DNA from 3 places in the Streptomyces sp. C1-1 genome. Region 1 is predicted to be linked to each of the others. Evidence: riboswitches for the same ligand, from Rfam matches in the RefSeq annotation. Region 1 holds a riboswitch; each other region holds the start of a gene.
What was found. A riboswitch is a leader RNA that binds a small molecule or an ion and turns the genes downstream of it on or off. The one in region 1 is predicted to bind cobalamin.

Region 2: it holds a riboswitch for cobalamin, as region 1 does, so the genes downstream of both, ACQF4J_RS22860 (HoxN/HupN/NixA family nickel/cobalt transporter) here and ACQF4J_RS17155 (ribonucleoside-diphosphate reductase subunit alpha) in region 1, are expected to answer to the same signal.
Region 3: it holds a riboswitch for cobalamin, as region 1 does, so the genes downstream of both, ACQF4J_RS34850 (cobalamin biosynthesis protein) here and ACQF4J_RS17155 (ribonucleoside-diphosphate reductase subunit alpha) in region 1, are expected to answer to the same signal.

Annotation. Positions count from the first base shown of each region.
Region 1 covers NZ_CP189826.1:3,802,307-3,804,539, reverse strand. The annotation lists gene ACQF4J_RS17155 (ribonucleoside-diphosphate reductase subunit alpha) at 1-1,232, opposite strand, end outside; cobalamin riboswitch at 1,354-1,482, opposite strand; gene ACQF4J_RS17150 (GNAT family N-acetyltransferase) at 1,545-2,045, opposite strand; gene mctP (monocarboxylate uptake permease MctP) at 2,123-2,233, opposite strand, start outside.
Region 2 covers NZ_CP189826.1:5,005,291-5,007,523, reverse strand. The annotation lists gene ACQF4J_RS22865 (nucleoside hydrolase) at 1-133, shown strand, start outside; gene ACQF4J_RS22860 (HoxN/HupN/NixA family nickel/cobalt transporter) at 130-1,170, opposite strand; cobalamin riboswitch at 1,198-1,387, opposite strand; gene ACQF4J_RS22855 (ArsR/SmtB family transcription factor) at 1,466-1,825, shown strand; gene ACQF4J_RS22850 (LAETG motif-containing sortase-dependent surface protein) at 1,893-2,233, opposite strand, start outside.
Region 3 covers NZ_CP189826.1:7,675,252-7,677,484, forward strand. The annotation lists gene ACQF4J_RS34845 (cobyric acid synthase) at 1-112, opposite strand, end outside; gene ACQF4J_RS34850 (cobalamin biosynthesis protein) at 109-1,050, opposite strand; cobalamin riboswitch at 1,152-1,291, opposite strand; gene ACQF4J_RS34855 (hypothetical protein) at 1,419-1,646, opposite strand; gene ACQF4J_RS34860 (inorganic phosphate transporter) at 1,681-2,233, opposite strand, start outside.

The sequences.
Region 1 (2,233 bases):
TCCTTGAAGGTCATCCAGCCGTTGCCGGTCTGCGCGAGGGTGCGCATCATGCGGCCGTAGAGCTCGCGCGCGGGCAGGGTCCTGCGCGCCAGTCCGGCCGCCTCCGCCGCGCGGTACGCCGTGTCGAACTCCTCGCCCCACAGGTCCACCAGCCCGGGCACGTCCGCGGGGGAGAACAGGCTCCACCGCTCGTCGGCGTCGACCCGGCGCATGAACTCGTCCGGGATCCAGTGCGCGAGGTTCAGGTTGTGCGTGCGGCGGGCGTCCTCGCCGGTGTTGTCGCGCAGCTCCAGGAACTCCTCGATGTCGGAGTGCCAGGTCTCCAGGTACACCGCGGCGGCACCCTTGCGCCGGCCGCCCTGGTTCACCGCGGCGACCGAGGCGTCGAGGGTCTTCAGGAACGGGACGATGCCGTTGGAGTGGCCGTTGGTGCCGCGGATCAGCGAACCCCGGCCGCGGATGCGGGAGTAGGCGATGCCGATGCCGCCGGCGTGCTTGGAGAGGCGGGCGACCTGGTGGTAGCGGTCGTAGATGGAGTCCAGCTCGTCCTTGGGGGAGTCGAGGAGGTAGCAGGACGACATCTGGGGGTGGCGGGTGCCGGAGTTGAAGAGGGTGGGGGAGGAGGGGAGGTAGTCGAGACGGCTCATCAGGCCGTAGAGGGCGGCGACTTCGTCCAGGGCGCGACGGCTGTCGTCCTCGGCGAGTCCGGCGGCGACCCTCAGCATGAAGTGCTGGGGCGTCTCGATCACCTTGCGGGTGATCGGGTGCCGCAGCAGGTAGCGGCTGTGCAGGGTGCGCAGGCCGAAGTAGCCGAACCGGTCGTCCGCCCGGCGGTCGATCAGCGCGTCGAGGCGGTCGGCGTGGACGCGTACGAACCGGTCCGTGCGGTCGGCGATGAGGCCCTCGCGGTGCCCGACGGCGACGGACCCGGTGAACGACGTGACCCCCTGCGAGGCGGCCTCGGCGGCGATGCCGATGGTCAGCAGCCGGGCGGCCAGCCTGCTGTAGGCGGGGTCCTCGGAGATGAGGCCCGCCGCCGCCTCGGTGGCGAGCTCGCGCAGTTCCGCCTCGTCGGCGTGCGCCGACCGGCCGCGCAGCGCCGCGGCGGCGACCCGGCCGGGGTCGGCGTCGGGAAGGTCGGCGGTGAGCTCGGTCAGGGTCCGCAGCAGTGCGGTTCCGGGACCGTCGGTCTCCGTCGCCGCTGAAGCCGGATCGGCTGGCGCGATGGTCACGTGGGGCTCTCCCTCGCTCGGCACGGGGCCTTGCGGGCAGGGGGCAGCTCACGAGCGCACGGGGCGTCGCGTCCACCGGCCCATTCCACGAGGCCCGGACGTCATGGCGCCCGGGCCACGGCGGCCGGGCGCACTGTCGGCAGGTCCTCGGACTGACGCCCATACGCGGATGAAAGCGCATGAGTACACCGTTGCGGGACAGTTCCGGATTCACACCGGATTCCCCTGCGGCGACAGCGAGCATGAGCATACATCTTGTGTCGGGTGAGAACAGCACCCCCATATGTTGTGTCGCGGCGACTTCGGAGCGTGTCAGAGCGCCAACTCGTAGGTGAGGAGCGTGAACGTGTCGCCGGGGATCGGATTCCAGTCGCGGCCGGGCGCGCGGAGGAAGCCGAGGCGTTCGTAGATGCGGTGCGCGGCGTGCATCTTCCGCTGGGTGGACAGCACCACGCCGGTGCACTCCGAGGCTCTCGCGCGGTCGACGCAGGCCCGTACGAGGGCCTCGCCGACGCCCCGGCCGCGGGCCGCGCGGTCCACGGCCAGCATGCGTATCTCGGCCTCGCCGGGGCGGGCGAGGTCGGCCATCGGGCCGCCGGCGGGGACGAAGGTGACGCCGCCGAGGAGGCTGCCGTCGCGGACGGCGACCAGGACGTCGGCGGCCGACGCCCGCTTGGCGACGTCGCGCAGCTCCTTCAGGTACCAGTCGCTCTCGCCGAAGGCCAGCAGGCCGTCCTGGACGTAGGCCCCTGCGGTGATCTCGCCGAGGGCACCGAACTCACCGGGTTCCACCGGCCTGATCAGGATGTCCATGGGCCCGAGTCTGCCGCACGGGTACGACAACGGGCCGCCGGATTCTCCGACGGCCCGCAGATCGTGTGCCGCAGCGCCTAGTGCGAGGTCCCCGCCGTGGCCGACGGCAGCTCCACCTGGACGCCCGGGTCGCCCGCGTCCGCCGTGTAGTCCTCCGGCCGGGTCTCGTCGACGCCGTCCGGCGCCTT
Region 2 (2,233 bases), 1.2 Mb from region 1:
CGACCGGCGCCCTCGGCCCGGCGAGGCCGAGCACCATGACGGCGCCCGTGAACAGGCTCTGGTGGATGTGGCGTTGGACGTGGACGTGGAGCGGTTCGTGAAGTTGTATCTGGCGACTGTCGAGCGGTCCTAGTCCGCTTCGGCCGCTCTTGCCGTCCAGCGCTGCTCCACCTTCGCCAGGCGCCAGTAGGCCAGTGCGGCCGCCCATACGAGTACGAACAGGCCGACGATGACGTAGCCGATGTTGCCGACGTCCAGGCCCGCGAGTTCCATCGTGCCGATGAAGAAGGCGACCACGATGGACAGGCCGGTGATGGTCAGGTTGTAGAAGACCTTGCGGACCGGGTTGGAGAACGCCCACTGGTAGGCGAAGTTCATGAAGGTGCCGTCGAGCGTGTCGAACAGGCACATGCCCGCGGTGAAGAGGAGGGGGAGGCAGAGGATCGCGTACCAGGGCAGGCCCGCCGCCGCTCCGGAGCCGGCCATCACCATGAGGGTGACCTCGGTGGCCGTCTCGAAGCCCAGCCCGAACAGGAAGCCCACCGGGTACATCTGGCCGGGGCGGCTGATGGACCGGGTGAGTCGGCCGAGGAAGCGGTTCATGAAACCGCGGGAGTCGAGGTGGCGTTGGAGCTCGTTCTCGTCGTACGTGCCCGCCCGCATCGCCCGGAAGACGCGCACGATGCCGACCAGGGCCACCAGGTTGAGCGCGGCGATGAGATAGAGGAAGGTGCCGGCGACCGTGGTCCCCAGGAAGCCGAGGACCTGGTGGGTGCCGGAGTTCTGGTTGGTCACCTTGTCGGCCAGCTGCGTGCCCGCCGCGATCATCACGGCCAGCACGATCACCACGCTGGAGTGCCCCAGCGCGAACCAGAACCCGACCGACACCGGCCGCTTGCCGTCGGCCATCAGCTTGCGGGTGGTGTTGTCGATCGCGGCGATGTGGTCGGCGTCGAAGGCGTGCCGCACGCCCAGCGTGTAGGCGGTGATGCCCAGGCCGATGCCGAAGGCCTTGGAGCCGACCTCGTAGTGGCCGGGGACCACCAGGAGGAAGAGGATTCCGAAGGCGACGATGTGGAGGGCGGCGATCACCGCCACCAGTCCGGCGGTCTTGACGGTGTCCTCGCGCCGCCAGCGGAAGGAGACGTCCTTGCTCTCGGGCAGGGTCATGCGATCAGCTCCAGCACCTCGTGGATCTTTCGTGAGCTGCCGTGGCCGGTCTCCTGGCTTACGGGTCGTGCGTCCGTCATCCCTGCCTTCCCAGCCGTCGTGAGACGACCAGTGGCTGTCCCTTGCGGGACGCGGGACGGGGACTCCCCGATTTCAGTGGCGAGGGCCGCTCCGGTATCGCACCGGATTCCCGAACGCCACGGCCCGCTCACCGTAGGCGACCGTACGCATCCCTGCATAGCTGCGTACCTGCGCAGGTATTCAAGATCACATCGGGGACTGCGAGGATGACCCCATGCATCTCGTCCCGGCCGATCGCGCAGACCGGCGCACCATCGACGGCCACCGGGTGTGCGACGCCATCGCCGCCATCGGTGACGAGGCCCATGTGCGTACGTGGGCCGACCGCTTCTCCCTGCTGGCCGACCCCAAGCGGCTGGCCCTGCTGCTCGCGCTGCATCGCACGGGGCCGCTGGCCGTGTCGGACCTGGCGATCGCGACCGGCATGAACGACCCGGCCGTCTCCCAGGCACTGCGGCTGCTGCGCGCGGCCGGCGTGGTCGCCGGGGAGAAGGAGGGACGCGTCGTGCGCTACCGGGTCGTCGACGAGGACGTACGGCTGCTGCTCAAGCACTGTGCCGCCGACGCGACCTGACGGCGTGCGGGCATGACGGACGCCCCGGAGCGGGGGACCCCCGGGGCGTCCGTCGTTCGGGAGTGGTTCAGGAGCGGGCGCCGCGCCGGCGTCGGCTCGCGACGACGATCGCCGCGCCGCCGGCCAGGAGGACCGCCGCGCCGCCGGCGATCATCGCGGAGTCGCTGCCGCCGCCGGTCTCGGCGAGGTCGCCTCCGCCGCCGTTCGGCGTGGCCGCCGGGACGCTGGTGGACGCGGACGCCACGGGGGTGTCCGGCGTCGACTCCGAGGCGCTGGGCGTCGGGGTGGGGCTCTCCTCGGCCGGGGTGGACGGGGTCGTGGAGGGCGTGGCCGGGGGCTGCGACTCGGTGGTCGTGCAGTCCTTCGTGCCGCCGTTCCAGGACGCGATCAGCTTGTCCTTGATGACCG
Region 3 (2,233 bases), 3.9 Mb from region 1:
ACGGCGCGACCTTGACGCCCTGTCGCACCAGCCAGCGGCAGATCCCCGCGGTGACGACGCTCTTGCCCGCGTCGGAGGTGGTCCCGGCGACGAGCAGTCCTCCGCCGCTCATGACGAACGCCCCTTCAGCAGGGCGCGCGCGCCGGCGCTCACGCCCAGCGCGAGCAACCCCACGCGCCGTGACAGCCGCACCGCCCGCTCGATGTCCCCGACCCGCACAGGCCGCCCCTCCCTGTTCAGCACGGGCCGGTGCTCGACCCGCCCTCCGTACGACAAGGTCCCGCCCAGGCGCACCCCGAGCGCGCCCGCGAACGAGGCCTCCACGGGCCCGGCGTTGGGGCTCGGGTGCCGGCCGGCGTCGGCGCGCCAGGCCCGTACCGCCCCCGCCGGATCGCCCCCGGCGACCGTCGCGAGCCCGGCCGTCAGCCTGGCCCCCGGCCAGCCGGCCACGTCGTCCAGCCGCGCCGAGGCCCACCCGTAGCGCCGGTACCGGGCCGACCTGTGCCCGACCATGGCGTCCAGCGTGTTGACGGCCCGGAAGCCGAGCAGCCCCGGCACCCCGCCGACGGCCCCCCACACCAGCGCCCCGACCACCGCGTCGGAGGTGTTCTCGGCGACCGACTCCACCACGGCCCGCGCGATCCCGTCGGCGTCCAGCGCCTGCGGATCCCGCCCGCACAGATGCGGCAGCCGCGCCCGGGCGGCCTCGACGTCCCCCGCCTCCAGCGCCCGCCCGACGGTGCGGGCCTCCCGTGCGAGCGAAGTACCGCCGACCACGGCCCAGGTGGCGGCGGCCGTCAGTGCGACGGAGGCGGCACGGGAGGGACGGACGAGCGACTGTGCCGCGGCACCGAGGGCCACGGCACCGCCCACGCACACGGCGGTGTGCAGCGCGCCCCACCCGCGGTGGTCGCGCCACAGAACTCTCTCGACGGCGCCGGCGGCACGCCCGAACACGGCGACCGGATGCCCGCGGCGGGGATCACCGAGGAGCTGGTCACCGAGGAGTCCGGCGGCGGCGCCGTACGCGAAGACGCGATCGGCCCGCACCGGCTCAGCCCGCCGAGGGGTCGGGCAGGGCCGGGGTGGTGAACCTCAACAGGCAGCCGCGCATGGCGATATGTCCTCACTCAGGGTGTCCGCGCCCTGGTTCGACGAGACCGGCGGTGGGAGTTCCTGGCTCCCGGGGCTACCTACCCCGGTGACAGTGGCGGGACCGCGCCGGAATCACACCGGCTTCCTCCCTTGCCGCCGTACATGGCCCCGGCAGTCCACCACGCCCCCGAACGGCAGTCAACTTGCCGTTGACCTGCGGCGCGGGAGTGTGCTGAGGCCCACACGCAGGGGGTCGCCGGGGTCACCGGAACGCGTGATGCCGGGACGGATCTCCGTCCCGGCATCACAGGTGCGTTCGAGGCTCAGGCCTTGTTCATGATCAGTGAGATTCCGTACGCGACCGCCGCCGCGCAGCCCGCGAAGGCCACGTAGGCTCCGGTCGCCGCGAGCGTCGCCGAGTTGCCCTCGGCCACGGCCCGTTCGCGGCGGGACAGGCCCATCACGCCGAGGGTGAACAGGGCGACGAGACCCACGGTGACCGCGAGGCTGACGCCGAAGACGGAGCCCAGAGCTGCCCAGTCGATCTTCATGCTGCTGATTCCTTCGTTACCGGATGCTCGGGACTCAGACGGCGGCCGGCGGGGCCGCCGGCTCCGCGGTCGTGGTGGTGGTCGTGGCCGGCGCCGAGATGGTGGCCGTCAGCTCCTCGCTCACGGTGCCCGCGGGCGGCGGGGTCACGGCGGCGATGGCGGTGGTCACCACGCCGGGCGGTTCCTCGGTCTCGTTGACGTTGGACGCGTCGACGACCTCGCGGCGCGAGAGCTTCCAGATCGCGGCGCTCGCGGCGACCAGGAAGACGGCGACGACGGCGGTGCCCCAGTCCCCGAGGTCCGTCACGGACTCGGCGCCCGCGCCGACGAGCGCGGCGGCGGGGAGGGTGAGGACCCAGGCGACCAGCATGCGGGTCGCGGTCGACCAGCGCACCACACCGCCCTTGCGGCCCAGGCCCGCGCCCATCACCGAGCCGGAGACGACGTGCGTGGTGGACAGGGAGAAGCCGAGGTGCGAGGAGGCCAGGATCGCCGTGGCCGCGCTGGTCTGGGCGGCGAAGCCCTGCTGCGGCTGCAGCTCGGTCAGGCCCTTGCCCATCGTGCGGATGATGCGCCAGCCGCCGATG